Regions from separate parts of the Streptomyces sp. SudanB52_2052 genome, predicted to be linked through region 2. Evidence: riboswitches for the same ligand, from Rfam matches in the RefSeq annotation. Region 2 holds a riboswitch; the other holds the start of a gene.
The links. A riboswitch is a leader RNA that binds a small molecule or an ion and turns the genes downstream of it on or off. The one in region 2 is predicted to bind thiamine pyrophosphate.

Region 1 (15,252 bases), 4.1 Mb from region 2:
GGGCTCGCCGTCTTTCTCGGGGAGGCGGCGGGCTTCGCGGAGTGGGACGATTCAGGTGTACGCCGCAAAGGGGGTCATCATGTCCGCCATTCGACAGTCCATCGATGTCGACCGCGCTCCCACGGACGTCTACGACTACGTCATGGACACCCCGCGCATGCCGGAGTGGCAGCTGAGCGCCGTGTCCGCGGAGCGCCTCGACGAGGGGCCCGTCGGCATCGGCTCCAAGGTCCGGGTCACCCGGCACATCGGTCGTCGCACGATGCCGATGACCATGGAGGTCACCGAGTACGACCCGCCGCACAGCTGGGGCCTGCGCGGGATCGACGGCCCCGTCCGGGCACGGGTCCACGGCGAGGTCGAGCCGTTCGACGAGGGCCGCCGCTCCCACGTGACGATCGAGGTCGACTTCGAGGGCCACGGCATGGGCAAGGTCCTCGTCCCCTTCGTCGTCCGCCCCCAGGTTCGCAAGGAACTCCCGCGTAACGAGCAGCTCCTCAAGGACCGGCTGGAGCACACGGGCGAGTAGGCGCTCTCACTCCCGGTGCCGCAGGCGGGGCACGGGCCACCGTGAACGATCTGCGACACTGGTTGAGCCATGCCTAAGCCCGGAGAACTCACATTCGTCGCCCCGCGCGGAGCCAAGAAGCCGCCGCGGCATCTCGCCGACCTCACTCCTGCCGAGCGCAAGGAGGCCGTCGCCGCTGTCGGGGAGAAGCCGTTTCGCGCCAAGCAGCTCTCGCAGCACTACTTCGCGCGGTACGCGCACGATCCGGAGCAGTGGACCGACATCCCGGCCGGTGCCCGGGGGCGGTTGCAGGAGGCGCTGCTGCCCGAGCTGATGACCGTCGTGCGGCATCTGTCGACCGACCAGGGCACCACCCGCAAGACGCTGTGGCGGCTGTTCGACGGGACGCTCGTCGAGTCGGTGCTGATGCGCTACCCGGACCGGGTGACCATGTGCATCAGCTCGCAGGCGGGATGCGGCATGAACTGCCCGTTCTGCGCGACCGGGCAGGCGGGCCTGGACCGGAACCTGTCCACCGCCGAGATCGTCCACCAGATCGTGGACGGGATGCGGGCCCTCCGCGACGGGGAGGTCCCCGGCGGCCCCGCGCGGCTCAGCAACATCGTGTTCATGGGCATGGGCGAGCCGCTCGCGAACTACAACCGGGTCGTCGGCGCCATCCGGCGGCTCACCGACCCCGAGCCCGACGGCGTCGGCCTGTCGCAGCGCGGGATCACCGTGTCCACCGTCGGTCTGGTGCCGGCCATCCACCGGTTCGCCGACGAGGGCTTCAAGTGCCGGTTGGCGATCTCGCTGCACGCGCCCGACGACGAGCTGCGCGACACCCTCGTGCCCGTGAACACGCGGTGGAAGCTGCGGGAGGTGCTGGACGCGGGCTTCGAGTACAGCGCCAAGTCCGGGCGGCGGCTGTCGATCGAGTACGCGCTGATCCGGGACATCAACGACCAGGCGTGGCGGGGTGACCGGCTCGGACGGCTGCTCAAGGGCAAGCCCGTGCACGTGAACCTGATTCCGCTCAACCCGACGCCCGGGTCGAAGTGGACCGCCTCGCGGCCCGAGGACGAGAAGGCGTTCGTGGAGGCCATCGCCGCGCATGGTGTGCCGGTGACGATCCGGGACACCCGTGGACAGGAGATCGACGGGGCGTGTGGTCAGCTCGCGGCCACCGAACGGTAGTCTGACCGTCGTACATACACCTTCATATTCCGACAGGGGAGCGCCACAGCGCTGAGAGTGCGGCACACGGCCGCAGACCCTCCGAACCTGGCCCAGGTCATTCTGGGTAGGGAGATCGGTCACCACTCGAGCTGTTGCGCCCTGCCCGGGACCCCGGAAGTCCCGGGCAGGGCCGCGTCTTCTCCTGGTCACTCCAGGAGGAATCCAGTGAGCATCAACATCAAGCGGCTGACGGCGGTGGCCGTCGGGCTCGGCATGGTCGGCACGCTGTCCGCGTGCGGGTCGTCCGACGGCTCCCAGGAGGCCGGCGACTCCAAGACCGTCACGCTCGTCAGCCACGACTCGTGGGCCGCGTCCGAGGACGTCATCGCGGCCTTCGAGAAGGAGTCCGGCTACAAGGTCCGCGTCCTCAAGGACGGCGACGCCGGGCAGGCCGTGAACAAGGCCGTCCTGACCAAGGACAACCCGCAGGGCGACGTCTTCTTCGGCGTCGACAACACCCTGCTGTCCCGCGCCCTCGACAACGGCCTGTTCCAGCCGTACGAGGCGAAGGGATCGGAGCGGATCAAGGCCGAGTACCGGGCCGATCAGGACAAGCACCGCGTCACGCCCGTCGACACCGGCGACATCTGCGTCAACTACGACAAGAAGTACTTCGCCGACCACAAGATCGAACCGCCGCGCAGCTTCGACGACCTGGTCGAGCCGCAGTACAAGAACCTCCTCGTGACCGAGAACGCCGCCTCCTCCTCGCCCGGTCTCGGCTTCCTGCTCGGCACCGCCGCGAAGTACGGCGACGACGGCTGGGAGGGCTACTGGAAGAAGCTCAAGGCCAACGGCGTGAAGGTCGTCGACGGCTGGGAGCAGGCCTACAACGAGGAGTTCTCCGGCTCCAGCAGCGGCAAGAAGGCCAAGGGCGACCGGCCGCTCGTCGTGTCGTACGCCTCCTCGCCGCCCGCCGAGGTGCTGTACGCCGACCCGAAGCCCACCGCCGCCCCGACCGGGGTCGCCGAGGGCACCTGCTTCCGGCAGGTCGAGTACGCGGGGCTGCTGAGCAACGCGAAGAACACCAAGGGCGGCAAGGCCTTCCTCGACTTCCTGATCAGCGAGCGGTTCCAGCAGGACATGCCGCTCAACATGTTCGTGTACCCGGTGACCGAGGGCGCCCAGGTGCCGCCCGAGTTCGCGAAGTACGGGCCGCAGGCGAAGGATCCCGAGACCATGGACCCGGCGAAGATCGCCGACCACCGTGACCAGTGGGTCAAGGCGTGGACCTCACTCGTCCTGAAGTAGCCGTCCGGCGGCGGGGCGCGGCGGCGCGGTTCGGTCTGCTGGCCGTGCCCGTCGCGTTCTTCGCGGTCTTCTTCGCCTATCCGGTCGCCGCGATCGTCGCGCGCGGCCTGAAGGTCGACGGGGTCTGGCACCTCGGGCGGATCGGGGAGGTGCTGGCGCAGTCCGACGTCCGGCACGTCCTGTGGTTCACCACCTGGCAGGCGCTCGTCTCCACCGCGCTCACCCTGATCGTCGCCCTGCCCGGCGCGTATGTCTTCGCGCGCTTCGACTTCCCGGGCAAGCAGGTGCTGCGGGCGGTGGTGACCGTGCCGTTCGTACTGCCGACGGTCGTCGTCGGTACGGCGTTCCTGGCGCTGGTCGGGCGCGGCGGGCTGCTCGACGAGCTGTGGGGCGTACGGCTGGACACCACGGTGTGGGCGATCCTGCTCGCACACGTCTTCTTCAACTACGCGGTCGTCGTCCGGACGGTCGGGGGGCTGTGGGCGCAGCTCGACCCGCGGCAGGAGGAGGCCGCGCGGATGCTCGGGGCGTCACCCCTGAAGGCCTGGCGGCGGGTCACGCTCCCGGCGCTGGCACCGGCCGTGGCCGCCGCCGCGCTCATGGTCTTCCTGTTCACCTTCACCTCCTTCGGCGTCGTCCAGATCCTCGGCGGGCCCACCTTCTCCACCCTGGAGGTGGAGATCTACCGGCAGACGTCCGAGATCTTCGACCTGTCCACGGCGGCCGTGCTGACGCTGATCCAGTTCGTGGCCGTGGGGGCGATCCTCGCCCTGCACGCCTGGACCGTGCGGCGGCGGGAGACCGCGCTGCGGCTGGTGGACGCCGCCGGGACCGCGCGCCGGCCGCGCGGCGCCGGGCAGTGGACGCTGCTGGCCGGGGTCCTGGTCACCGTCGTGGTGCTGCTCCTGCTGCCCCTGGCCGTACTGGTGCAGCGGTCCCTTGACGCGCCCGGCTTCGGCTACTACCGGGCGCTGACCAGCGACGACGGGGGAGTGTTCCTCGTCCCGCCGATCGAGGCGATCGGCAACTCCCTGTCGTACGCCGTCGCCGCCACGGCCATCGCCGTCGTGATCGGCTCCCTCGCCGCCGTCGCGCTCACCCGCCGGGACGCCGGGCGGTTCGTGCGCGGCTTCGACGCGCTGCTGATGCTGCCGCTCGGGGTGTCCGCGGTGACCGTCGGCTTCGGGTTCCTGATCGCGCTGGACGAGCCGCCGCTGGACCTGAGGTCCTCCTGGATCCTCGTGCCGCTCGCGCAGGCCCTGGTCGGGGTGCCGTTCGTGGTCCGGACGATGCTGCCCGTGCTGCGGGCCGTGGACGTACGGCTGCGGGAGGCGGCCTCGGTGCTGGGGGCCTCGCCCTCGCGGGTGTGGCGGGAGGTGGACCTGCCGATGGTCCGGCGGGCCCTGCTGATCGCGGCCGGGTTCGCCTTCGCCGTGTCGCTCGGGGAGTTCGGGGCGACGGTGTTCATCGCGCGGCCCGACAACCCGACGCTGCCGGTGGCCGTGGCCCGGCTGCTGGGGCGGCCCGGGGACCTCAACTACGGGCAGGCGATGGCCCTGTCGACGATTCTGATGGTGGTGTGCGCCGTGGCCCTGCTGGTACTGGAGAGGCTGCGGACGGACCGGACCGGGGAGTTCTAGATGCTGCTGAGTCTGCGGGGCGCGACGGTCCGTTTCGGCGGGCGGGCCGTGCTGGACGCCGTCGATCTGGAGGTCGCCGAGCACGAGATCGTGTGCGTGCTCGGGCCCAGCGGCAGCGGCAAGTCGACCCTGCTGCGGGTGGTGGCCGGGCTGCAGCCGCTCGACTCCGGGCGGGTGTCGCTCGACGGGCGGGACCAGGCGGGCGTGCCCGCGCACCGGCGGGGCGTCGGACTGATGTTCCAGGACCACCAGCTGTTCCCGCAGCGGGACGTGGGCGGCAACGTCGCCTTCGGGCTGCGCATGCACGGGGCGCCGAAGCGGCAACAGGCCGAGCACGTCCAGGAGTTGCTGGACCTCGTCGGGCTGCCGGGCGCGGCCCGCCGGTCCGTCGCCGCGCTGTCCGGCGGGGAGCAGCAGCGGGTCGCGCTGGCCCGGGCCCTGGCGCCGAGCCCCCGGCTGCTGATGCTGGACGAGCCGCTGGGCCAGCTCGACCGGTCGCTCAGGGAGCGGCTCGTCGTCGAACTCAAGGAACTGTTCGGCCGGTTGGGCACGACCGTGCTCGCCGTGACCCATGACCAGGGGGAGGCCTTCGCGCTGGCCGACCGGGTCGTGGTGATGCGGGACGGGCGGATCGCCCAGTCCGGTACGCCCCTGGAGGTGTGGCAGCGGCCCGCCGACGCGTTCGTGGCCCGCTTCCTCGGCTTCGAGAACGTCGTCGAGGCGACCGTCGGGGCGGAGGCGGCGGACACGCCGTGGGGCAAGGTGCCCGTGCCCGAGGGGGCCCCGCAGGGCACACGGACCCTGCTCGTCCGGCCCGCCGGGGTGCGCCTGGTGTCCGCCGACGCCGGGCTGCGCTGCACGGTCACCGCCCGCACCTTCAAGGGCACCCACGTGGCCGTCCACCTCCAGCCGGAGGAAGCCCCGCGCCTGGAGGCGGCCTGCGCGCTGCGGTCCGCGCCGGAGGTCGGGGGCGAGGTCGGGGTGGAGTTCGACGCGGCCGAGACCGTCGTGCTCGGCTGAGACGGGACGTGGCCCGCCCCCGGGGATCGGGGACAGGCCACGTAACGGCGTGCGGGGGCGTCAGCTGTCGCTCTTCGCCCCACGGCGGCGCATGCCGAAGAACACCGCACCGCCACCGACGACGACCAGGGCCGCCGCGATGCCGGCGATGATGCCGGTGTTGGAGTCGGCACCGGTCTCGGCGAGGTTCGACTCACCGGCCGCGGGGGCGGGCGCGTTGCCCGCCGGTGTGCTGCTCTCGCTCTCCGACGGCGCCGGAGCCGGGGTGTCGGTGTCCTCGGCGGGCTTCGACGGGGAGGCCGACGGGGTCGGCGTGGCCGGCGGAGTCGAAGCCGGGGGCTCCTCCTCCTTCTTGCAGGCCGTGGCCGGGGTGACGAGGTTCGGCTTGATGTCCTCGTCGACGTACGGGGTGGCCTTGACGTGGATGCGGTACTCGGCGTTCGGCTTCCAGTTCTCGGCGAAGGTGATGGTGGTGCCCTCGCGGGAGCCCTTGACCACCTGCTCGCCGACCTTCTTCACGTCGGCGCCGTTGTTCTCCAGGTACACGGTGACGGTCGCCGGGATGCCGGCGGGGTCCACGTCGGTGACGGTGATGACGCCCTTGTCACCGTCGCACTTCGCCTCGGCGGAGAACTCGTTGATGTTGCAGGCGAGCGCGTTGCCGGCGGCACCGAGTGCGAGGGCGGCCGAGGCCGAGGCGACACCGAGGATCCGCACGGAACGGGCGACGGTGCGGCGCCGAGTCGTACGGCGGGATACGGACAGAACTGCCACGTTTGTCCTTTACGGGATGCGCAAATGCGGGGGGTGGAGGCAGTGTTGACTGGACATCAGCACTACCGGGAGGCTCCCAGGTCTATAAGCGCCGCATAAGTAGTGTCAACGCATATGCAGGATGCAAGCAGTTGCTTTGCCAGCTTATTAACCGCCGAGACGTTTCAACGCCTCGGGCGCCTCCTCGATCCGGTCGACCAGCGCGATCCGCGCCTCCATCGACCGTCCCCTGGCCAGCGACCGCAGCAGCGGCCACGTCGGCAGCTTCTCCGTCCAGTGCGCCCGGTTCACGAGCACCATGGGCGTCGGCTCGCCGCGCGACTCGTAGTAGTTGGGCGTGGCGTTGTCGAAGATCTCCTGAACGGTCCCGGCGGCGCCGGGCAGGAACACCACACCCGCGTTGGACCGGGCCAGCAGGCCGTCCTCGCGGGTGGCGTTGGCGAAGTACTTGGCGATGTGGGACGCGAAGGCGTTCGGCGGTTCGTGGCCGTAGAACCAGGTCGGGATGCCGACGGAACGGCCGCCCTGCGGCCAGCGGCCGCGTATCTCGAAGGCGGCCGTCGCCCACTGGGTGATCGACGGGGTGAAGCGCGGTGCCTTGGCGAGCAGTTCGAGCGACTCGGTGAGCATGTCGTCGCCGAACGGGGCGGCGTACGCGCCGAGATTCGCCGCCTCCATCGCGCCCGGGCCGCCTCCGGTGGCGACCGTGAAACCGGCCCGGGCCAGCTCGCGGCCGAGTCGCGCGGCACCGGCGTACTCCTGGGTGCCGCGGGCCATCGCGTGACCGCCCATCACGCCCACCACCCGGGCGCCGGACAGGAGTTCGTCGAGGGCGTCGGAGACGGAGTCGTCGTGGACCGAGCGCAGCATGGAGGCGTAGATGTCCCGGTCGGCCTTGGTGCGCTGGAACCAGGCGTACGCCTGCGCGTCGGGGGTGGCCTCGTAGCCGTCCGCGAGCGACGCGAAGAGCTCGTCCGGCGCGTAGACGTGGCCGCGGTACGGGTCGAAGGGCAGGTCGGGGACGGGCGGGAAGACCAGGGCGCCGTCGGCGCGGACCTTCGCGGCCGCTTCCTCACGCATCGCGCAGCCGAGGAAGACCGCGCCCGCGGTGTCCGTGCCGAGCAGTTCGCGCGTGCGGTCCGTCAGGTCGACGGCCTGGACGCGGTGGCCGGCGAGTGTGCCGCGCGCCGAGACGGTGGCGTCGAACTCCTCGAGCGTCTCGATCTCACGGTCGTCGTGGTGGGCCGCATGGGCGGGCATCGTCTGCACCCGCCCATGCTGGCACAGCCACGTCTCAGCCCTCGACGGCCGACGGGTCCATCCACACGACCTCGAAGGTGTGGCCGTCCGGGTCGTCGAAGGCGCGGCCGTACATGAAGCCGTGGTCCTGGGTCTCGCCGCTGAGGGAGCCGCCCGCCGCGACCGCCTTCTCGACCAGTTCGTCGACCTTCTCGCGGCTCTCGGCGCTCAGCGCGATCAGCACCTCGCTGGTCTTCGTCGCGTCCGCGATCGCCTTCTTCGTGAACTGCGCGTACTTGTCCTTGGTGTGCACCATCACGACGATGGTGTCGCTGATGACGACCGAGGCGGTCGACTCGTCGCTGAACTGCTCGTTGATCGAGTAGCCGAGCTCCGTGAAGAACTTCTTGGAGGCGTCGAGGTCGTTGACGCACAGGTTCACGAAGATCATCTGCTGGTACATGCGGGGTCTCTCCCATCGGGTCCGTGTCGTTACGCGGGGATAGACCTGGGTACGGCGCGGAACTCATCGGTGTTCGGAGATTTTTTTTGCACGGGTTTTTTCCGGCGGGCTCCGGCGCGCTTCAGCGGGCCAGCGGCAGTGCCGCCAACTCGGCGACCGTCAGGGTGAGCGGGCCGAACAGGGCGAGCAGGGCGCCCGCGCGCAGGGCGGCGGCGCCGCGCAGCATCGTCGCGGGGGCGCCGAGGCGCAGCAGCGCGGCGGTGATGTCGGCCCGGGCCTGCCGGGCCTCGACGGCGGCCGTGAGGAGCGTGCCCACGGTGCATCCGGTCACGACGAGCACGCCGAGGGTGGTGAGCGGGCCGAGCGACAGTCCGTCCGGGAGGTGCAGCAGTGCCATGGCCCACGCGGCCGACAGGACCGCGCTGACGACGCCCAGGGGACGGCCGATGCGGCGGGCCTCGGCCATGAGGATGCGCCCGGCCAGCAGCCGCAGCGCGCCGGGGCGGGCCGACTGGAGGAGCCGTCCGCACAGGTGCGTCAGGCCCGGGCCGGCCAGGGCCAGGCCGACGGCGGCCAGCGCCCAGCCCGCCAGGACGCCGGGGGACGCGCCGGAGAAGGTGAGGTCGGGGGCGGTCGGGGCGGTGCGGCTCGTGTAGGTCTCCACGGCGAGGCCCGCGGCCAGCAGGGTGATGCCCCAGGGGAGACCGGTCGGGGCGGTGGTGGGGGAGCCGCTGGTGCCGGGCGGGTCCGGCAGGGCCGCCGCGAGGGCGGCGGGGTCGTCGGCGCCACGCGCTGCGGCCGGACTCGGGGCGGACCGCTGGGCGGGCGTCCCGTCGGGGCGGGGCGCGCTCACCGGGTCCGGCGCCTGCGAAGGCCGGGTGGGGTGGGCGGTGTTCAGCGGATCCCGGGTCGGGCCGTCGTCGGGGTGCTCGGGGGCGGACGGCGCCGGGTGCCGGGCCGGGGCGCCGTCGGAGCCGCCGGGGTCGGGCGCCGCCGGGTGCCGTACGGGATCACCGTCGGGCCGGGCGGAGCCCCCCGAGTCCGGCTCCGCCGGGTGGCGGGCCGGGTCGCCGTACGGGATCACCGCACTCACCGTGTCGCGGGCCGCGGGATCCGCGAGCGCGCTCACCGTGCCGCCGGAGCCGGAGCCGGAGCCGGAGCCGGAGCCGGAGCCGGAGCCGGAGCCGGAGCCGGTGTCGGTGTCGGTCGGGGTGGGGGTGCGGGCGACGGTCGTCACCGAGGCAGGTTCGCCGGTGCGGGCCTGCGGAGGGCTGCCCTGCGACGCCGAGCCGGTGGAGCCGCCGTGCGCGGGCCGGACGTTCTGCCGTCCGAACCGGCCGTACACCCCGAAGGTCTCGCGCTTGCTGTCGCGGCGGTACGCGCCGAAGCGGCCGTACGTCCGGGACGCCCGGGGCGCCGCCGGTCCGGTCTCCCGCGGCCGCAGCGCCAGCGCCACGGCCGCCGACGCGCCGACGGGGACGATCGCCAGCAGCGTCAAGGTGCCCGCCAGCGGCAGGGGCCGGCCGGAGGCGAGGGGCCCGGCGGCCGCCCCGTCGAAGGGCAGGCCCGACAGATCGCCCCGCAGGTGCAGGAAGACGAGCAGGGCCAGCATGGAGCCGAGCGTGCAGGACAGGGCCGTCGTCGCCGCCGAGACGACCAGCAGGCGCAGCGGGCCGAGGCCGATCGCGGAGAGGCCGGGTCGGGGTTGCGTGGCGGGGTCGGTGCGGGCCACCGCGACGGCGAAGTAGATCGTGGCGGCCAGCGGGGCCGCGCACCAGGCCAGACGCGTCAGGGACTCGCCGGTGGTGCCGGGGTGCCCGAGGGCGTGGCCCAGGGTGCACAGCACCAGGAAGCTCGTGCCCGCCGAGGCCGCCGCGACCAGGAGGCGGCGCAGCTGGACGGCGGGGTGGGCGCCGCGGGTCAGACGGAGAGCGAGCACGCGGCCCGGCCTTCCGGCTCGGTGGTCTCGGCGACCGGCGGCAGGTGCACCGTCTGCACGCGCCGCCCGTCGAGCAACGACACCGTGCGGTCGGCGAGGGCCGCGGTCTCCGCGTCGTGGGTGGCCAGCACGACGGTGATGCCGTGGGAGCGGGCCGCCGTGGTGAGGGTGCGCAGGACGTGGGCGCGGTCGGCGCGGTGCAGCGGGGCCGTGGGCTCGTCCGCGAACAGCACCGAGGGGGCGGGGGCGAGCGCGCGGGCGATGCAGACGCGCTGGCGCTCGGCCTGGACCAGCTGGTGCGGGCGCTTGCGGGCGCCGTCGCCGATGTCCAGGCGCTCCAGCCACTCCAGCGCGGCCGTCTTGGCGCGGCGCCGGCTGGTGCCGCGCAGCATCAGCGGCAGGGCCGTGTTCTCCCAGGCGTTGAGCTCCGGGACCAGCGAGGGGGCCGGGTCGATCCAGCCGAAGCGGTCGCGGCGCAGCCGTTCCCGGGTGAGCGGGCCCATGGTGTGCACGGGCACGCTGTTGAACCAGACCTCGCCGCGCCGCACGGGCACCAGGCCGGACAGGCACCGCAGCAGGGTCGTCTTGCCGCTGCCGCGCGGGCCGCTGACGGCGAGGATCTCGCCCTCGCGGACGCCGAGCGAGACGCCGCAGAGCGCGGGCGAGCCGTCGTCGTGCTGGAAGTGCAGGGCACGTGCCCAGAGCACGTCGTTGTCCGGCGGGGCCTCCATGGGCGTACACCTCGGTTCAGATCCGTAGTTCCCGTGCCATCCCCCGTGCGGGGGAACGAAGGCAGGGCCGATCGGTCACTGGGCACGCTAGGCAGAAAGGCGGCTCGGCTCCGGACAGCACGCGGCCCCGGGCCGCCGTTTCTCACTCGAACGGGCGGCACCGGGGCCGGTGTTGATCATCCAGGCAGACGATCGGAGCGACGCGGGGCGCGTCGGCCGGTCAGAGCTTGGTCCACGCCTCCGAGAGGGTGGCCCGCAGGATCTGCTCGATCTCGTCGAACGTCGACTGGTCCGAGATCAGCGGCGGGGCGAGCTGGACGACCGGGTCGCCGCGGTCGTCGGCCCGGCAGTACAGGCCGTTCTCGTACAGCTTCTTGGAGAGGAAGCCGTACAGGACGCGCTCGGTCTCGTCGGCGTCGAAGGACTCCTTGGTGGCCTTGTCCTTGACGAGCTCGATGCCGTAGAAGAAGCCGTTGCCGCGGACGTCGCCGACGATCGGCAGGTCGTGGAGCTTCTCCAGGGTGGCGCGGAAGTTGCCCTCGTTGTCCAGGACGTGCTGGTTGAGGTTCTCGCGCTCGAACAGGTCGAGGTTGGCCAGGCCCACGGCCGCGGAGACCGGGTGGCCGCCGAAGGTGTAGCCGTGCAGGAAGGTGTTGTCGCCCTGGTAGAACGGCTCGGCCAGGCGGTCGGAGATGATGCAGGCGCCGATCGGGGAGTAGCCCGAGGTCATGCCCTTGGCGCAGGTGATCATGTCCGGGACGTAGTCGAACTTGTCGCAGGCGAAGTACGTGCCCAGGCGGCCGAAGGCGCAGATGACCTCGTCCGAGACGAGCAGCACGTCGTGCCGGTCGCAGATCTCGCGGACCCGCTGGAAGTAGCCGGGCGGGGGCGGGAAGCAGCCGCCCGCGTTCTGCACCGGCTCCAGGAAGACCGCGGCGACCGTGTCCGGGCCCTCGAAGAGGATCTGCTGCTCGATCTGGTCGGCGGCCCAGCGGCCGAAGGCCTCCGGGTCGTCGCCGAAGAGCGGGGCGCGGTAGATGTTGGTGTTCGGGACCTTGTGCGCGCCCGGCACCAGCGGCTCGAACGGGGCCTTCAGGCCCGGCAGGCCGGTGATGGACAGGGCGCCCTGCGGGGTGCCGTGGTAGGCGACCGCCCGGGAGATCACCTTGTGCTTGGTGGGCTTGCCGACCAGCTTGAAGTACTGCTTGGCGAGCTTCCAGGCGGTCTCGACGGCCTCGCCGCCACCGGTCGTGAAGAAGACCTTGTTCAGGTCGCCCGGCGCGTGGTGGGCCAGGCGCTCGGCGAGCTCGATCGCCTTGGGGTGGGCGTAGGACCACACGGGGAAGAACGCCAGCTCCTGCGCCTGCTTGAAGGCGGTCTCGGCCAGCTCGACGCGGCCGTGCCCGGCCTGCACCACGAACAGGCCGGCGAGGCCGTCCAGGTAGCGCTTGCCCTGGTCGTCGTAGATGTACGTGCCCTCGCCCCGGACGATGGTGGGGACGGGGGCCTTCTCGTACGACGACATTCGCGTGAAGTGCATCCACAGGTGGTCGTACGCGGACTGGGAGAGGTCCTTGCTCACGGCTATCGGGTCCTCACGGTTATCGGGTTCCCCACATGTAGGTCTGCTTCTTGAGCTTCAGGTAGACGAAGCTCTCGGTGGAGCGCACTCCTGGGACGGCCCGGATGCGTTTGTTGATGACGTCCAGGAGGTGGTCGTCGTCCTCGCAGACGATCTCCACCATCAGGTCGAAGGAGCCCGCGGTCATCACCACGTACTCGCACTCGGACATGGCCGTCAGCGCGTCGGCGACCGACTCCACGTCGCCCTCGACGTTGACGCCGACCATCGCCTGTCTGCGGAAGCCCACGGTGAGCGGGTCCGTGACGGCGACGATCTGCATCACGCCCTGGTCGAGCAGCTTCTGGACGCGCTGGCGCACGGCCGCCTCGGACAGGCCCACGGCCTTGCCGATGGCGGCGTACGGCCGGCGGCCGTCCTCCTGGAGCTGCTCGATGATGGCGAGGGAGACGGCGTCCAGCTGGGGCGAGCTGCCGTTCCTGGACTCTCGGGAGGGCTCGCGGTGCTCCCGCGAGTCCTTCTGGTCTGCGCTTCGACTGGCCACGAGGTCACTGTGCACGAGGTCTCGACACTTCCGCAAGCCGTGATCGATGAAATCCGTTGTTTTCATCGTCCAGTGCTGCGGATTCCGCATGAACGATGGGAGCGGGGGTGTTGAAAACGTGGGTCGGCCGACTAGGGTGGGTGTCTCAAGTACTGGACATCCGAACTGGAGGGCCGGCAGTGAGCACCGAGCTGCGTCGTCTGCGCAACTACATCGGCGGTGAGTTCCGGGACGCCGCCGACGGACGGACCACCGAGGTGGTCAATCCCGCGACGGGCGAGGCGTACGCGACCGCTCCGCTGTCCGGGCAGGCGGACGTGGACGCCGCGATGGCGGCGGCCGCCGAGGCCTTCCCCGGCTGGCGCGACACCACGCCCGCCGAGCGCCAGAAGGCCCTGCTGAAGATCGCGGACGCCTTCGAGGAGCGCGCCGAGGAGCTGATCGCGGCCGAGGTGGAGAACACGGGCAAGCCGGTCGGGCTGACCCGCTCCGAGGAGATCCCGCCGATGGTCGACCAGATCCGCTTCTTCGCGGGTGCGGCGCGGATGCTGGAGGGCCGCTCGGCCGGCGAGTACATGGAGGGCCTCACCTCCATCGTCCGCCGTGAGCCGGTCGGGGTCTGCGCGCAGGTCGCGCCGTGGAACTACCCGATGATGATGGCCGTGTGGAAGTTCGCCCCGGCGATCGCGGCGGGCAACACGGTCGTGCTGAAGCCGTCCGACACCACCCCGGCCTCCACCGTCCTGATCGCGGAGATCCTCGGCGGGATCCTGCCGAAGGGCGTCTTCAACGTCATCTGCGGCGACCGCGAGACCGGCCGCATGATGGTCGAGCACGGGATCCCGGCGATGGCCTCCATCACCGGCTCGGTGCGGGCGGGCATCCAGGTCGCCGAGTCCGCCTCCAAGGACGTCAAGCGCGTCCACCTGGAGCTGGGCGGCAAGGCGCCGGTCGTGGTCTTCGAGGACACCGACATCGCCAAGGCCGTCGAGGACATCTCGGTCGCGGGCTACTTCAACGCCGGCCAGGACTGCACGGCCGCCACGCGCGTGCTCGTTCACGAGTCCATCCACGACGAGTTCGTCTCCGCGCTGTCGAAGGCCGCCGCCGAGACGAAGACCGGGCAGCCGGACGACGAGGACGTGCTCTACGGGCCGCTCAACAACCCCAACCAGCTCAAGCAGGTCGAGGGCTTCATCGACCGGCTGCCCGCGCACGCGCGCGTGGAGACCGGCGGCAAGCGGGTCGGCGACAAGGGCTACTTCTACGCGCCGACCGTCGTCTCGGGCCTGAAGCAGGACGACGAGATCATCCAGAAGGAGGTCTTCGGCCCGGTCATCACCGTGCAGTCCTTCCGCGACGAGGACCAGGCGGTGGAGTGGGCCAACGGCGTGGAGTACGCCCTCGCCTCCTCCGTGTGGACCAAGGACCACGGCCGCGCCATGCGGATGAGCAAGAAGCTCGACTTCGGCTGCGTGTGGATCAACACGCACATCCCCCTGGTCGCGGAGATGCCGCACGGCGGCTTCAAGAAGTCCGGCTACGGCAAGGACCTGTCGGCGTACGGCTTCGACGACTACACGCGGATCAAGCACGTGATGACGTCGCTGGACGCGTAACCCTCCCCGCACTGCCGAGCGGCCCCGGACGGTTCCTCTCCGTCCGGGGCCGCTCGTGCGTCCGGGGCGCCCGGAGACCCCGGTGCGCAAAAACTGTTATCCCCGCAGACTCTCCACCGTCTCCGCACATGTGATCCCCGACATGGCGAGGACCCCGGTACCGGCTGAGAGGGTGCGTGCGGAACATCAGTGAACCCAGGCGTCGAGAGGGCACCGTGGACAGTCAGCACTGGCGCGCCACCATCACGGCGGCGCAGTCCGGCGACCGGCAGGCGCTGGACGAGCTGGTCGCGGGCTGGCTGCCGCTGGTCTACAACATCGTGGGCCGGGCCCTGAACGGCCACGCCGACGTCGACGACGTCGTCCAGGAGACCATGCTGCGCGCGGTCGACAACCTCGGCTCGCTGCGCGACCCCGACAGCTTCCGGTCCTGGCTGGTGGCGATCGCCATGCGGCAGATCCGGGACCGGGCCCGGCGCCGGACGGCGGACCCGCTTCCGGAGGCACCCGCCGCCGACTTCGCCGAACTGACCGTGCTCCGCCTCCAGCTGGAGGGCCAGCGGCGCGAGGTCGCCGAGGCGGCGCGGTGGCTGGACGACGAGGACCGGCAGCTGCTGTCGCTGTGGTGGCTGGAGGTCGCGGGCGAACTGACCCGGCGCGAGCTGGCCGCCGCCGTCGGCATCACCCGGCAGCACGCCGCCGT
Region 2 (15,252 bases):
GCGGCTTGTCGCCGGTGAGCATCTCGTAGAGCATCACCCCGCACGCGTACACGTCGACGCGGGGGTCGGCGGTGCCGTTCTCTATCTGCTCGGGGGCGAGGTACGAGACCGTGCCGAGGACCGTGCCGGTGGTGTTCGTCACCGTGTCCACGGCCCGGACGAGGCCGAAGTCGGCGACCTTGACCCGGCCGTCGTCCCCTATCAGGACGTTCTCGGGTTTCATGTCCCGGTGCACGAACCCGGCGCGGTGGGCGGCGCCCAGGGCGGCCAGCACCGGCTCCAGGATGTCCAGGGCGGCCCGCGGCTGCAGGGCCCCGCGCTCGCGCAGCACGTCCCGCAGGGTGCAGCCCGCCACGTACTCCATGGCGAGGTAGACGTAGGAGCCGTCGGTGCCCTGGTCGAAGACCTGCACCACGTTCGGGTGGGCCAGCCGGGCGACCGACTTCGCCTCGCGGATGAACCGCTCGACGAACGAGCCGTCGACCGCGAGCGAGGGGTGCATCACCTTGAGCGCGAGGACCCGGTCGAGGCGGGTGTCCACGGCCCGGTAGACCGTGGCCATCCCGCCGACCGCGATCCGCGCGTCGATGCGGTACCGGCCGTCGAGCAGCTGCCCGACCAAGGGGTCCTGAAGGGTCGTGTCCACGCAGGCGAGTGTACGAGCCACCACTGTCACCCCGCGCAGCACGCCGAAGATCGCACCGGTACTGCAGCCGACCTGTGACGTGCCCGGCGCACCCTCACCCGAAGGCGGGCCGCTCCGGGTCCAGCGCCGCCCTGCCCTCCGCGGGCGACGACGCCTCCGCGAAGTGCCGCCGCGGGATCCGCCCCGCCCGGTACGCCAGCCGCCCGGCCTCCACCGCGTGCCGCATGGCGTCGGCCATCAACACCGGCTCCTGGGCCCGCGTCACCGCCGAGGCGAGCATCACACCGGCGCACCCCAGCTCCATCGCCAGCGCCGCGTCCGACGCCGTCCCGGCGCCCGCGTCCAGGATCACCGGCACGCGCGCGTGCTCGACGATCAGCTGGAAGTTGTGCGGGTTGCGGATGCCGAGCCCGGAGCCGATGGGCGAGCCGAGCGGCATGATCGCCGCGCAGCCCACGTCCTCGAGCTTGCGGGCCAGCACGGGGTCGTCGTTGGTGTACGGCAGCACCGTGAAGCCGTCGTCGACGAGCGTCTCGGCCGCCTCCAGCAGCTCGATCGGGTCCGGCAGCAGCGTGCGCTCGTCGGCGATGACCTCCAGCTTGATCAGGTCGGTGCCGAGGGCCTCGCGCGCGAGCCGGGCCGTGAGGACGGCCTCCCCGGCGGTGAAGCAGCCCGCCGTGTTGGGCAGCACGCTGATGCCGAGCTTCTCCAGGACGGACAGCACCGAGCCGTGCACCGAGGGGTTCACGCGGCGCATGGCGACGGTCGTCAGCTCCGTCCCGGAGGCGACCAGCGACCGCTCCAGCACGTCGAGGCTGGGCGCCCCGCCCGTGCCCATGATCAGGCGGGACGTGAAGGACGTACCCCCGAGGACGAACGGATCGTCGGCCATGGTCAGCCTCCTTGGACGGCGGTGAGGACTTCCACGCGGTCCCCCTCGGAGAGGGGCGTGGACGGCCACTGCGTGCGCGGGACGACGGTTTCGTTGAGGGCGGCGGCCACTCCCGAGGGCGAGGTGGTCAGCGACTTCACGACGGTGTCGAGAGCCGTGCCGGGCCGGACGTCCCGGGGCTCCCCGTTGACGGAGATGTTCATGCGGGCTGCTCCGTGAGTGCGGTGGCGGTACTGAAGCGCTTCGGTGTGAAGGGGCGGGCCTCCTCGGGGAGGTCGCCCGTCGCCAGGGCGTGCGCCAGGGCGTCGCCGGTGACCGGCGTGAGCAGGACGCCGTTGCGGTAGTGCCCGGTGGCCAGCAGCAGTCCGTCGAGGCCGGTCGGGCCGAGCAGCGGCGCGTTGTCGGGCGAGCCGGGGCGCAGTCCGGCGCGGGTCTCGGTGAGCGGCAGTTCGGTGATGCCGGGGACCAGCTCGTGCGCGTCGCGCAGCAGCTCGTAGACGCCGCCCGCGGTGACGGTGGTGTCCCAGCCCAGCTCCTCGCTGGTCGCCCCGATCACCAGCTCGCCGCTCTCGCGCGGCACCAGGTAGACGTGGCTGCCGCGCACGACCGCGCGCACGGTCCGGCTGAGGAACGGTCCGTGCCGTCCCGGCATGGTCAGCCGGACGACCTGCCCCTTCACCGGCCGCACGGGCGGCAGCACGTCCTCCGGGACGCCCGCGAGCCGCCCGCTCAGGCTGCCCCCGGCCAGCACGACCTGCCCGGCGCCCAGCTCGGTCCCGTCGGCGGTGACGACACCGGTGGCCCGGTCCCCCACGACGGTCAGCCGCTCCGCCCACGCGTGGTGGAAGACCACGCCCGCCCGCTCGCACGCGGCCAGCAGCGCCCCGGCCAGGCGCCGCGGGTCGATCTGGTGGTCGCCGTCGACCCGCAGCCCGCCGCGCACGCCCGGCGCGAGCATCGGCTCCAGACGGCGGCACTCTCGCCCCGACAGCCACTGCGACTCCAGGCCCGACTGCTGCTGCAGGGCGTGCAGTTCGCGCAGGTGGGCCCGGTCGTCGGCGTCCAGCGCCACGGCGAGCGTGCCGCACCGCCGGTAGCCGAGGTCGTGGCCGGTCAGCTCGGTGAGCTCGGCCGCGAAGTCCGGGTAGCGGCGGGCGGAGGCGAGGTTCAGGCCGAGCAGGGTCTGTTCGCCGTAGTGCAGCTCCGTGACGGCGGCCAGCATCCCGGCCGCCACCTGAGCGGCGCCGCCACCCGGCTCGGGGTCCGCCACGGCCGTGGCGAACCCGCGTTGCGCGGCCCGCCACGCGGTGACCAGGCCGATGATCCCGCCCCCGATGACGAGGACGTCTGACGTGCGCGTACGCGACATGGGCGTCCAGCCCCTCCCTTCGCCGGCATGACCCGGATCAGGTTCGTACGGTCGGAGGCCGCCAGCCTCCCTCTCAGCCCGGTGCGTCCGGGCTCCCGCGAGTGCCTTACGTTGGCCACCCACCCTAGCCCGATGCCACATGCCGCAGTAAGGGAGCCACCGCCATGGCCCGGTCCCTCGACGGACTCGTCCTCGCCCCCGTCGCCGACCAGGCACCCGGCCAGGTGGGGACCCGCACCCGGTTCACGTACCACGAGAAGGACGGCGAGGTCTGGGCCGAGTACGCGGGCGGCGACGTCGTACGCGGGCATCTCGTGGGTACCCGGGAGGGCGACAGACTGGACTTCCGGTACGTACAGCTCAAGGGGGATGGGACCACCTCCTCCGGGCACTGCGTGTCGACGGTCGTGGAACTGCCCGACGGGCGGGTGCGGCTGGAGGAGAGCTGGGAGTGGGAGTCCCAGGCGGGCAGCGGAACCAGCGTTGTGGAGCAGGTCACGGCGGATGAGCACTGACTGACGAAATGTCAGTTGTCTATGGTGATCAGGTGAGCGAGCAGACGCAGGAACCAGGTTCGTCCGCGCCGCGGCGCGTGGTCGTGGCGGGCGCGGGCATGGCCGGTGTGCAGACCGCCGTCGCCCTGCGCGAGCAGGGCTTCACCGGCACCGTGCTCCTGATCGGCGCCGAACCCCACCAGCCGTACGACCGGCCCCCTTTGTCCAAGGCCGTCCTGCTCGGCAAAGCGGAGGGCTCCGCCTTCGACGTCGACTTCGAGGCCCTCGGCATCGAGCTGCGCCTCGGCTGCGAGGTGCTCGGCCTGCGCCCCGGAGACCACGAGCTCGCCACCGAGAACGGGGCCGTGCCGTACGACGTCCTGGTCGTCGCGACCGGCGCCGAACCCGTCCGGCTGCCCGGCGCGGAGGGCGTGCCCGGTGTGCATCTGCTGCGCACCCTGGACGACGCCGAGCGGCTGCGTCCGGTGCTGGCCCGCCAGCACGACATCGTGGTCGTCGGCGCGGGCTGGATCGGCGCGGAGTTCGCCACGGCCGCGCGCGAGGCGGGCTGCGCGGTGACCGTCGTGGAGGCCGCCGAACGGCCGCTGGCCGGGGCGCTGCCCGCCGAGGTCGCCGCCCCGATGGCCCGCTGGTACGAGGACGCGGGCGCCGTGCTGCGCACCCACGCGCGCGTGGCGCGCGTCGAGCCCGGCGCGGTGCTCCTCGACGACGGCTCCCGGCTGCCCGCGGACGCGGTCGTCGTCGGCATCGGCGCCCGCCCGGCGACGGCGTGGCTGGCCGGCTCCGGGGTCGAGCTCGGCGCCCACGGCGAGATCGTGGCCGACGAGCACCTGCGCACCTCCGCGCCGGACGTCTACGCGGTCGGCGACTGCGCCTCCTTCCCCTCGGGCCGGTACGGCGAGCGCCTGCTCGTGCACCACTGGGACAACGCCCTCCAGGGCCCGCGCACGGTCGCGTCGAACATCATCGGCCGGGCCACCGGCGAGACCCCGGCGGTCTACGACCCGGTGCCGTACTTCTGGTCCGAGCAGTTCGGACGGTTCGTGCAGTACGCCGGGCACCACGCGGCCGCCGACACCGCGCTGTGGCGGGGTGACCCGTCCGGTCCCGCCTGGACGGTCTGCTGGCTGCGCGGGGACCGGCTGGTGGCGCTGCTGGCGGTGGGCCGCCCCCGGGACCTGGCGCAGGGCCGCCGCCTGATCGAGGCGGGCGCGCCGATGGATCCGGTGCTGCTCCAGGACCCGGCGAGGCCCCTGAAAGCGGCCACGGCGTAGGGCCCGGGCGCCCGGTCCCGCCCCGGCGCGTCCGCCCAGGTGGACCGGGCCGACTTCCGACTGTCAGTGGTGGATGGCAGGCTGGTTTCCGTGACCGAGATTGACGCAAAGATCGATGCTCTCGTCCCCGCCTGGCTCACCCTCCCCGACATCGCCGAACAGCTCGGCGTCGAGGTGACGCGTGTGCGGCAGCTGGTCAAGGAGGGCCAGCTCATCGCCGTACGCCGTGGTGAGAACCGCGCGCTGCACGTCCCCGCCGCCTTCATCGACGGGGACAAGGTCGTCAAGGGCCTGTCCGGCACCCTGACGCTCCTGCGGGACGACGGCTTCACGGTCGAAGAGATGCTGGAGTGGCTGTTCACCCCCGACCCGTCCCTGCCCGGCACGCCGGCGCAGGCGCTGAGCGAGAACCGCGGCACGGAGGTGAAGCGCCGCGCCCAGGCACTCGCGGTCTGACCCGACCTCGACCGAACAACCGTCCGGCGCCGCGCGAGCGGGGCCGGCCCGAACAACCCGCCCGGTGTGGGCCGTGGCCCGTGGGGGTCACGGCCCGGGGGCCGGGCGTGCCCGTGCGAGGCCGTGAGCGCCCCCGGCGGCCCGGGAAGGGGCGTAGGGTGCCCGAGGTGTCGCGGCGGGACAGGGGCGCTCCCGCAGCCGTAGGGGCGCTCCCGCAGCCGTACGGCACCGACGCACCCGCGGGCCCGCCCGCGCCACCGACACCCAGGGGGGACACGCATGTCCGGCACCGCCACCACCGCACGGGCCCAGCTCGCCGACGCCCGGGTCTACCTGTGCACCGACGCCCGCACGCGGCAGGGCGACCTCGTGGAGTTCCTCGACGCCGTGCTGGCCGGCGGGGTCGACATCGTGCAGCTGCGGGACAAGGGCATGGAGGCCGCCGAGGAGCTGGAGCACCTGGCCGTCTTCGCCGAGGCCTGCGCCCGGCACGGCAAGCTCCTCGCGGTCAACGACCGGGCGGACGTCGCCCACGCCGCCGGTTCCGACGTGCTCCATCTCGGCCAGGGCGACCTCCCGGTCCCCGCGGCCCGGGCGATCCTCGGCGACGACGTCCTGATCGGCCGCTCCACCCACGCCGAGTCCGAGGCCGCCGCGGCCGCCGTCCAGGACGGCGTGGACTACTTCTGTACCGGCCCGTGCTGGCCGACCCCCACCAAGCCCGGCCGCCACGCCCCCGGCCTGGACCTCGTCCGGTCCACCGCGGCCCTCGGCACCGACCGGCCCTGGTTCGCCATCGGCGGCATCGACCTCGGCAACCTCGACCAGGTCCTGGAAGCCGGGGCCCGGCGCGTGGTCGTCGTCCGGGCGATCACCGAGGCCGACGACCCGGGTGCGGCGGCGTCCGAATTCGCGAAGCGGCTGCGCGAGAAGGAGTGACGCCGGGCTGTCCAAGGAGTGGACAGCAAGTAGACAAATAGGTCAAATATCCGCGTTCGGTTGGGAGAGCGACCGCCCCTGGCTAACCTGCCGGTATGGCCCTCGGCACCGCATCCATCAGATCGGACCACGCGCGCACCGTCCGCGACATGCTCGCGACCGGCAAGACGACGTACTCGTTCGAGTTCTACGCCCCCAAGACACCGAAGGGCGAGCGGAACCTGTGGAACGCGCTGCGCCGGGTCGAGGCGGTGGCACCCGACTTCGTCTCCGTGACCTACGGCGCCGGCGGCTCCACCCGCGCGGGCACGGTCAAGGCGACCGAGGCGATCGCCTCCGACACCACCCTCACGCCGATCGCCCACCTCACCGCGGTCGACCACTCGGTGGCCGACCTGCGCAACATCATCGGGCAGTACGCCGACGCCGGGATCCGCAACATGCTCGCCCTGCGCGGCGACCCGCCCGGCGACCCGATGGGCGAGTGGGTGCCCCACCCCCGGGGTCTGGCCTACGCCGCCGAGCTCGTCGAGCTGATCAAGGCGTCCGGCGACTTCTGTGTGGGCGTCGCCGCCTTCCCGGCGATGCACCCGCGCTCCACCGACTGGGACACCGACGTCCGCCACTTCGTCGACAAGTGCCGCGCGGGCGCGGACTACGCCATCACGCAGATGTTCTTCCACCCGGAGGACTACCTCCGGCTGCGCGACCGCGTCTCGGCCGCCGGCTGCGACACCCCGATCATTCCCGAGGTCATGCCGATCGCGAGCGTGAAGACGTTGGAGCGGATCGGGTCCCTCACCAACGCGTCGTTCCCGGCCGCCCTGAAAGAGCGGATCCTCACAGCAAAAGACGATCCGGCCGCTGTACGCTCCATTGGGATCGAATTCGCCACGGAGTTCTGTGCGCGGCTGCTCGCCGAGGGTGTGCCCGGCTTGCACTTCATCACGCTCAACAACTCCACCGCGACACTGGAAATCTACGAGAACCTGGGCCTGCACCACCCGGCGCAGGCCTAGACCGTTCGCACCGGTATACGACACACTGCGTAGCGGCCACTGGGAGAGGGGCGTACATGGGCTGGGCGGTCCTCTACATCGCGTTCGGCGTCGTCGCGCTGTGGCTGCTGGGCGAGGTGCTGCTGCAGTACAAGGCGCGGCTGCGCTGGCGACTGCTGGCCTTCGTCGGCTTCCTCGGTGTCGTGGTCGGTGTCCTGATCCCGTCGGTCGTCGTGATCGGACTCGGCGCGGCCGCCTTCGCGGTAGGCCAGACCTACGTCACCCTGTCCTTCCGCAGCGGCTTCGCGTCCGGCTGGGCCATGAACGCGCCGATGCTGGGCGGCAGCAAGCGCCGCCGCGGTGAACGCGGCCGCCAGGAGCCGACCCTGGAGGTCTCCGGCCTGGAGGCGGCCGACGGCGGCTACGGCGACGAGGACGCCGACCACCGCCGCGACAGCGTCGCCTACGGCCACGACGACTACGACCGCGACGACGACTACGACCGCGACGACGTCTTCACGCCGTCGCGGCCGGCCCGGGCGGCGGACGCCGAGACCACCGCCGTCTACGAGCCGCAGCCCGTGCCCGACGAGACCGGCTCCTACGGCGTCTACGGCGACACCGGATACCAGGCCCAGTCCCACGACCAGTACGCCGCCCAGGCCGGCGACGCGTCCTACGCCTACGACTACTCGGGCTACGGCCAGCAGCAGGGCTACGACGCCACCGGCCAGCAGCAGTACGCCGCCTACTCGGACCCGTACATCGGCTCGTCCACCTACGGCCCGGGCGGGTACGACACCACCGGCTACGGCGACCAGCAGTACTACGGCCAGCAGCAGGGATACGGGCAGGACCAGTACGCCGGCACCTACGGCGGCGAGACGCCGCCCGGCGGCGTCTGGGTCCCGCAGCAGCGCAACACCGACGAGTACGGGCAGGAACTGCCGCCGGAGCAGCCGTACCCGTACCAGGGCGGCGGGCAGCAGCAGACGCACGGGAACGGCTTCGACGAGCAGTACCGTTTCTGAAGCCTGAGTTCCGATTCCGAGGCCAAGGCTCCGAGGCGGGGCCGGTCACTGCGAGCCCCGGAAGTCCGGTCCCTCCACGATCAGTCCCGCGACGAGCGCGCCCGACATGCCCGCGTGCGGCAGTCCGCCGCCGGGGTGAGCCCAGCCGCCGACCGCGAACAGTCCTGGCAGACGGGTGCTGTTGGACGGGTGCAGCAGACGCCCCCCGGCCGCCGCCAGCGCCGGTACGGGCACCGAACCGTCCTCCGCGCCCGTCGCCTCCGCGATGTCGGCCGGGGTACGCACCTCGTGCCAGAGGAGGCGGTCGCGCAGGTCGGGCACGGCCCGTTCGGCGACCGAGATCATGTGTGCGGCGAGGTCCTCGCAGGACCGGTCGGGCCGGGCGGGAACCACCGTCGTGAGGGTGACCGCCTCGTGCTCCTCCGGGGCCGACCGCGGGTCGCCGGGCCGCAGCACCGTCACGGTCGGATCCGCGTGCCGCGCCGCCGCGCCGAACAGGGCGTCCAACTCCGCCTCCCGGTCCTGGGTGTGGACCACCGTGCGATGGGCGGTGCCCTCGGGGCGGGCGCCGCGCAGGGCGAGCAGGACCGTCAGCCGTCCGGCCGCCGCCCGCTGAGCGGGCACCTCGCCGTCGCCGCGCACCGCATGGCCCGCCGTGAGCCGGTCCAGCACGCCGGGTGCCACTCCGGCCACCACGAAGTCGGCCTCCGCGACCGTCCCGTCCGCGAACTCCACCCCTGAGGCCCGGCCGTCCTTCTCCAGCACGCCGGTGACCTCGGCGCCGAAACGGAACTCGACCTTCCGGGCCAGGCATCGCTCGTACACCGCGCGCGCCAGCTCCCGCATGCCCCCGCGCACGTACCAGGTGCCGAAGGCGTGCTCCATGTACGGAAGGACCGCCGCGCTCGCCGGGGTGACCCGGGGATCCAGGCCCTGCGCCAGGGCGTAGTTCTCAAGGAGGGCGGCGAGCCGGGGGTCGCGCAGCTCCCAGGCGCCGACCTCGGCGAGTATGCCCGCCCGGCGGGTGCGCAGCAGTCGCTTGTGGGGCACCGCCGGGTAGGGCTCGCGGTCCGCCAGCACCTGCCAGTTCGGCCACAGCGGCTCCTCCAGGAGGGGCCGGCGGGTCCGGTCCCAGGCCTCGCGGGCCCGGACCAGGAAGTCGCCCCAGCGCTTTCCCGCGCCCGAGCCGAGGGCCTCGTCCAGCGCGGCGACGACGCCCGCGCGCGAGGCGTTCGGCAGGGACACCGCCGTGCCGTCCGCGAACACGTGCCGGGACGACGGGTCGACCTGGACCAGCTCGACACACGCCTCCAGCGGCTCCTTGCCGGTCTTGACGAACAGGTCGCGGTAGACGGCGGGCAGCGGGAGCAGGGCGGGGCCCGTGTCGAAGGAGAACCCGTCGCGCTCGAAGCGGCGCAGCGCCCCGCCGTACGTGTCCGTCCGCTCGTACACCGCCACCCGGTGGCCCGCGACGGCCAGCCGGGCGGCGGCCGACAGCGCGCCCATCCCGGCGCCGATCACCGCAATCCGTGCCATGCCAGGGACTTTATCCGCCCCCACCGACAGTCCCCACCGACAGTCCCCACCGACAGTCCCCACCGACAGTCCCCATCGACAGCCTCGCCGGCCACCTCCCGAGTACGGGCGCGGAGGTGATCGTGACCAGTCGCCCGAGGAGCGCTCTGGGGCCGGGTGCGCAGCACTGAGTATCCGTACCTAGTGAGGGAGTTGAGTACGCGCGCGGATGGGGAGCGACCTGCGAAAACGAGAGAGTGGAGTCACGGAGAGGGGCACGGCTCCGGCACCGGCGACACGGGGCGCCGGAACGGGGCTGGCCCACGATCCGCTCCTTCCGCCGACGCTGTCGGCGGGAGCGAGGCACGGGGGAGAACCGGGGGACGACCGCAACGGGGGTCCTGCGGGGGGACGTACGGGGGAGCAGGAAAACGGGGGAGCAGGAAAACGGGGGAGCAGGGAAGGCGCCGGTTCGAGGTGGCCCGCGGGGGACGCGGCCACAGCGGACCGGCGCTTTCACGTCCGCACCGGCCGCGCCGTCAACGGCAGCCGCTCACCCGCCCCTGGAGCAGCCGGGACAGCGCCGCGTGGACGTCGTCCAGGGAGCGTTCCGGCTGGAAGGACTTCCAGTCGAGCGCGGCCACCAGGACCATGCCGACCAGAGCCGCCGCCGTCAGCGGCACGTCGATCTCCTCGCTGAACTCGCCGTTGTCGACACCCTCGCGCAGGACGCCCTCGACGACCGCGACGGCCTCCTGCCGCACCACCATCAGCGTCGACTGCCAGGCCCGGTTGGTGCGCCACAGCTCGGCCACGTAGAGCTGGGTGAAGGCCGGGTAGCGGTCGATGAAGACCAGGCCCGCGCGGATCATCGCGTCGAGGGCGTCGACCTTGCCGCCGCCGTCCCGGGCGGTCCGCTCGGCCGCCTCCCTGAGGGAGGCGGTGAGGAGCCCCACCCCGTGGCGCAGCAGTTCCTCGAAGAGGACGGACTTGCTCGCGAAGTTGTAGTAGACGGTGCCCTTAGCGACCCCGGCACGCTCGGCGATCTCGTCCACGGTCGTGGCGGAGAACCCCTGCTCGGCGATGAGCGTGACGGCCGCTTCGTAGAGCTTCTGCCGGGTGGCCTCGCGGCGCGTGCTGCCGCCCGACGCGGCACTGCTGCTTTCCATGGCCCTGATTGTCACAGGAACCTTTCCCGGAGACGTGACCGAAGGGCTCACAGGCTCAGCTCCGGGTGCAGCCGGTCCAGCGTCCACATCTGGCGCCGGCGGGCCGCCACGGCGGTCAGCGCGAGGGCACCGGCGGTGAACGCCGCCAGCACCACGCACGCGTGCCACACCGGTTCGAGACCGCCGCCCGTGATGAGCCTGCGCAGGGCCTCCACGACGTAACTCATCGGCAGGAAGGGGTGCAGCGCGTTGAAGAAGCCGGGACTGGTCTGCACGGGGTACGTGCCGCCCGCCGAGGTCAGCTGGAGCATCAGCAGGGCGAGGACGAGGATCCGGCCCGCCGCCCCGAAGCGCGCGTTCAGCCACTGCACGATCGCCGCGAAGCACGCCGTCACCAGGAACAGGAAGCCGACCGTCCCGGCCGCCCGGGCCATCTCCAGGCCGATCGCCCAGTGCAGCACCGCCATCAGCGCCGTCGTCTGCAGCACCCCGATCGCCACCACCGGCAGCCAGCCCGCCAGCGCGATGCGCCACGCGGAGGCGCCCGCGGCGAGCGCGCGCCGGTTCATCGGCGCGATCAGCATGTACGCCACCATCGCGCCCACCCACAGCGACAGCGGGATGAAGTACGGCGCGAAGCCGGTGCCGTAGTTGGGGGCCTTGTGCAGGTCCTGGGAGGCGAGCCGCACCGGGTCGGCCATGACCTCCGTGCGCCGGTCGCGGTCCTGCTTGTCGTAGTCGGGGATGCGGTCCGCCCCGTCGTGCAGTCCGCCGGCGAGCTTCCCGGATCCGTCGACGAGCTTGAACATGCCGCCGTTCAGGTCGTCCGCACCTGTCTTCAGCTCGCCGACGCCCTTGTCGAGGTCGACGGCACCGGTCCTGGCCGTGCCGAGCCCCTGGTGCAGCTTCTTCGCGCCGGCGGCGACCTCGGCCGCCCCGTCGTTCAGCTTGTTGATCTTCTTGACGGCGTCGTCGAGGTCCTCGGAGAGGTGCGGCGCGCGGTCGGCGAGGGCCTGGGACTGCCTCTGCAGGGCGGCGAGGTTCTTGTCGAGCTTCGCCAGATCGCCGTCCTGGTCCGCGATCAGCGTGTTGAGGTCGTCCGCGATGAGGGTGACGTCGGCGGCCGCGTCCCTGGCCTTCTTCAGGTCGGCACAGGCGGCGTCGGGCAGAACGGGGTCATCGCAGCGCCGGGCGTAGACGTCGCTCAGCGTGCCGGAGGCGGCGCGGGCGCCCTTGGCGGCGGTCGGGGCCGTCTTCACCAGGGTGTCCAGGTGCTTGCGGATCACCCCGGAGGAGTCGGCGACGAGCCGGGCCGTGTCTCCGATGGTCTTCTCGTTGTCCTTGAGGAACGGGCCCACCTTGCCGGCGGTCCTGTTGACCTTGTCGGCGAGCGCCTGCGTGCCGTCCGCGACCCGCTTCGAGCCGTCCTCGAGGTCGCCCGCGCCCGTGTGCAGCTTCTTCAGGCCCTTGGCCAGCTTCCCGCTGCCGCCCCGGGCGTCCTTCAGGCCGTCGGCGAGGTCCTTGGAGCCCTTCTCGGCCTTGCCGATGCCGCCCTTGAGCTTGTCGGCGCCCTTCGCCGCCTTCACGGTCTCGCCGTGGATGTCGGAGAACGAGACGAAGATCCGGTCCAGGAAGGACCGCGAGGTCTTCGTGGACGCGGCCTGGCGCACCTCGCCGAACACCGTCCGCGAGATCTGGCCGACGATGTAGTTGTTCGCGTCGTTGGTGCGCACCTGGAGGGCGCCGGTCTCCGGGGACGTCCCGGAACTGGAGGCGATCCGCTCGCTGAAGTCGGCGGGCATCGTGAGCGACAGGTAGTAGCTGCCGTCCTCGACGCCCCTGCGGGCCTCCGCGGCGCTCACCTCACGCCAGTCGAAGGTCTTGCTCTCGTGCAGGCGCTTCGTGATGTCGTCGCCCGCCGTGATCCTCTTCCCGTCGGCGGTGGCGCCCTTGTCGTCGTTCACGAGCGCCACGGGGATCCGGTCCAGCCGGCCGTACGGGTCCCAGAACGACCACAGGTACAGCGCGCCGTACAGCAGCGGCAGCACCAGCAGCGCGACCAGCGCGGCGCGCGGCAGCTTGCCCCGGCCGAAGCGGCGGAGCTCAAGCGCGGCCAGTCTCGGCGAGCGCATCGGCCTTCTCCTCTCCCTGGTCGGCGTTCCCGCCGGTCGCGTGGTTCTCGAGGGTGGACACGCGCAGGGCGCCCTCGGGGGCCTCGCTGCACACCGCCACGACCGTCGTCCCGGCGTCGGCGAGTGACCCCAGGAGGGCCCAGGCCTCCTCCCGCTCGTCGTCCGAGAGCTTGAGGTCCGTGTCGTCGACGCCGAGCAGCCTCGGCCGGCCGACGAGCGCCAGGGCGACCGACAGCCGCAAGGCCTCCAGGCGCTCCAGATCGCGGACGGCGGTGCGAGGCCCCTTCGGCAGCGCCTCCAGGTCGAGGCCGGCGGCGGCGAGTGCCGCGTCGATGCGCTGCCCGGCCGCGGCCGCCCGCTCGCTCCGGGGCCGCAGCAGCCCGCGCAGGGAGTCGCCGAAGCGCCGCTGGAGCAGCGCCCGCTCGCGCAGGTGCTCCCCGACGGTCAGGGCCGGATCGAGGTCGGTGACCCCCGGGACGTGCGCCAGGGCGCTGATCCGCCGCACCGCCGACAGCTGCTTGGGCAGCCGGGCGTCGCCCACGACCCCGGTGCCCTCCGTGACCTTCATCCGCCCCGTCAGCGCGAGCAGCAGGCACGTCCGGCCGGACCCGGACGGGCCCTCGACCGCGATGAGCGTCCCCGGCTCGGCGTCGACGGAGATCCCGCGGACCGCCCACCCCCTCGGCCCCTTGATCCCGAGGCCCTCGGTGGTGATCCGCGCCCCTCCCGTCCGTCCTCCCGTCCGTTCCCCCACGAGTCTCCCCTGAATTTGAACTGACTGGTCAGTGCAAAAACTACTCCGAACCTACGATCGAGGCAAAACCGCAGGTCAGAACGGATTGTCAGTGCCATACCTCACGATGGGTCACATACGGCACTCCGTAACGGATGCGCCGTCACACAGACGACAGGAGGTTCGTCATGGCCAGCTACCACGCAGCAGCCGCCCGCCGGCGCCGCGCCACCGGCCCTGCCCCCTCACTGACCGGCCCGGCGAGCGACGTGCACCCCGTGCTCCGCCGGGCCACGGCCCCGCCCGCCGCCCTCGACCTGCTCGCCCAGGCCCGCGCCGGACTGGACGAGGCAGGCGCCCTGGAAACCCCGAACGAGCGCTACGCGACCGCCCACCTCGCCGCCCTGCGCACGGCCGCCGCCGTGCTCGCCGCCCGAGGGCGGCCGGAGACCTCGCCCCGGGCCCGGGCCAAGATCCGGAGCGCCTGGGAAGTGCTCCCCGAGATCGCGCCCGAACTGACCGAGTGGAGCGCGCTGTTCGCCTCCGGAGCCCGGCGCCGCGCCCGGGCGGAGGCGGGCATCCAGGGCGCGGCCACCGGCCGGGACGCCGACGACCTCATACGGGACGTGGCGATGTTCCTTCGGCTCGTCGAGCGCATGCTCGTCCTCCAGCCCGTCCTCCCGCAGCCGCGCCCGGACCAGGAGCGGCCTGAGGACCCCGGGCCGGGGAGGGACATGCCGGACGCGGGCTGACCGGCCGGTCATCGTTAGGGCACGACCGGCAGGTCGTGGTTACGGCACGACCGGCTGTCGTGGTTGCGGCACGACCGGCTGTCGTGGTTGCGGCACGACCGGCTGTCGTGGTTGCGGCACCGGGTCATGCCGGCCGCCGCGTCCGAGGCAATAGGGTGGGGGACGCCTGAAGTCTTCCCTCCCCGTGGCAGGGGCCGGGAAGGCGCCCCGTTCTGCTCCGCCGCGCAAGAGGCGGTGCCGCGCCGAGGAGTCAACTGACGTGTCGGACCCGATGCGCCCCCGTGCCTCACTCCGTACCGCCGTGGTCTGGGAGGTCCTCCAGGACGCCCTCGATCGCCGGGTCAAGGCCACGGGGCGGGAGTCGCTGGACGTCCTCGACACCGGAGGCGGCAGCGGCAACTTCGCGGTGCCCGTCGCCCGCCTCGGTCACCGCGTCACCGTCGTCGACCCCAGCCCGAACGCGCTGTTCGCCCTGGAGCGCCGCGCCGCCGAGGCCGGCGTCGCCGACCGGGTCAAGGGCGTGCAGGGCGACGCCCACGGCCTCTTCGACGTCGCCGAGCGCGGTGGCTACGACGTGGTGCTGTGCCACGGCGTCCTGGAGTACGTGGACGACCCGTCCGAGGGCGTCCGCAACGCGGTGGCCGCCCTGCGCCCGGAGGGTGTCCTCAGCCTGCTCGCCGCCGGTCTCGGCGGTGCCGTGCTGGCCCGCGCTCTCGCCGGTCACTTCAAGGAGGCCCGGCAGGCGCTCGACGACCCGAACGGACGATGGGGCGCGGGTGACCCCGTGCCGCGTCGCTTCACCGCCGAGCAGCTCACGGAGCTGGTCGAGGC

Region 1: linked by a shared signal. The riboswitch ahead of ACSUPV_RS11150 (thiamine ABC transporter substrate-binding protein) and the one ahead of thiO (glycine oxidase ThiO) in region 2 are both predicted to bind thiamine pyrophosphate.

Annotation. Positions count from the first base shown of each region.
Region 1 covers NZ_OZ186796.1:2,575,819-2,591,070, reverse strand. Annotated here, with positions in the region: gene ACSUPV_RS11160 (SRPBCC family protein) at 80-529, shown strand; gene rlmN (23S rRNA (adenine(2503)-C(2))-methyltransferase RlmN) at 599-1,705, shown strand; TPP riboswitch at 1,730-1,836, shown strand; gene ACSUPV_RS11150 (thiamine ABC transporter substrate-binding protein) at 1,961-2,998, shown strand; gene ACSUPV_RS11145 (ABC transporter permease) at 2,974-4,638, shown strand; gene ACSUPV_RS11140 (ABC transporter ATP-binding protein) at 4,639-5,658, shown strand; gene ACSUPV_RS11135 (LAETG motif-containing sortase-dependent surface protein) at 5,719-6,432, opposite strand; gene ACSUPV_RS11130 (LOG family protein) at 6,580-7,701, opposite strand; gene ACSUPV_RS11125 (VOC family protein) at 7,727-8,134, opposite strand; gene ACSUPV_RS11120 (hypothetical protein) at 8,256-10,073, opposite strand; gene ACSUPV_RS11115 (ABC transporter ATP-binding protein) at 10,055-10,804, opposite strand; gene ACSUPV_RS11110 (aspartate aminotransferase family protein) at 11,025-12,392, opposite strand; gene ACSUPV_RS11105 (Lrp/AsnC family transcriptional regulator) at 12,406-12,945, opposite strand; gene ACSUPV_RS11100 (gamma-aminobutyraldehyde dehydrogenase) at 13,110-14,549, shown strand; gene ACSUPV_RS11095 (RNA polymerase sigma factor) at 14,765-15,252, shown strand, end outside.
Region 2 covers NZ_OZ186796.1:6,695,140-6,710,391, forward strand. Annotated here, with positions in the region: gene pknB (Stk1 family PASTA domain-containing Ser/Thr kinase) at 1-646, opposite strand, end outside; gene ACSUPV_RS29955 (thiazole synthase) at 741-1,538, opposite strand; gene thiS (sulfur carrier protein ThiS) at 1,541-1,741, opposite strand; gene thiO (glycine oxidase ThiO) at 1,738-2,907, opposite strand; TPP riboswitch at 2,905-3,016, opposite strand; gene ACSUPV_RS29970 (hypothetical protein) at 3,072-3,422, shown strand; gene ACSUPV_RS29975 (NAD(P)/FAD-dependent oxidoreductase) at 3,455-4,696, shown strand; gene ACSUPV_RS29980 (Rv2175c family DNA-binding protein) at 4,787-5,152, shown strand; gene thiE (thiamine phosphate synthase) at 5,432-6,091, shown strand; gene metF (methylenetetrahydrofolate reductase [NAD(P)H]) at 6,187-7,110, shown strand; gene ACSUPV_RS29995 (hypothetical protein) at 7,167-8,120, shown strand; gene ACSUPV_RS30000 (phytoene desaturase family protein) at 8,166-9,656, opposite strand; gene ACSUPV_RS30005 (TetR/AcrR family transcriptional regulator) at 10,175-10,804, opposite strand; gene ACSUPV_RS30010 (YhgE/Pip family protein) at 10,852-12,936, opposite strand; gene ACSUPV_RS30015 (ATP-binding cassette domain-containing protein) at 12,908-13,690, opposite strand; gene ACSUPV_RS30020 (SAV_6107 family HEPN domain-containing protein) at 13,858-14,421, shown strand; gene ACSUPV_RS30025 (methyltransferase) at 14,681-15,252, shown strand, end outside.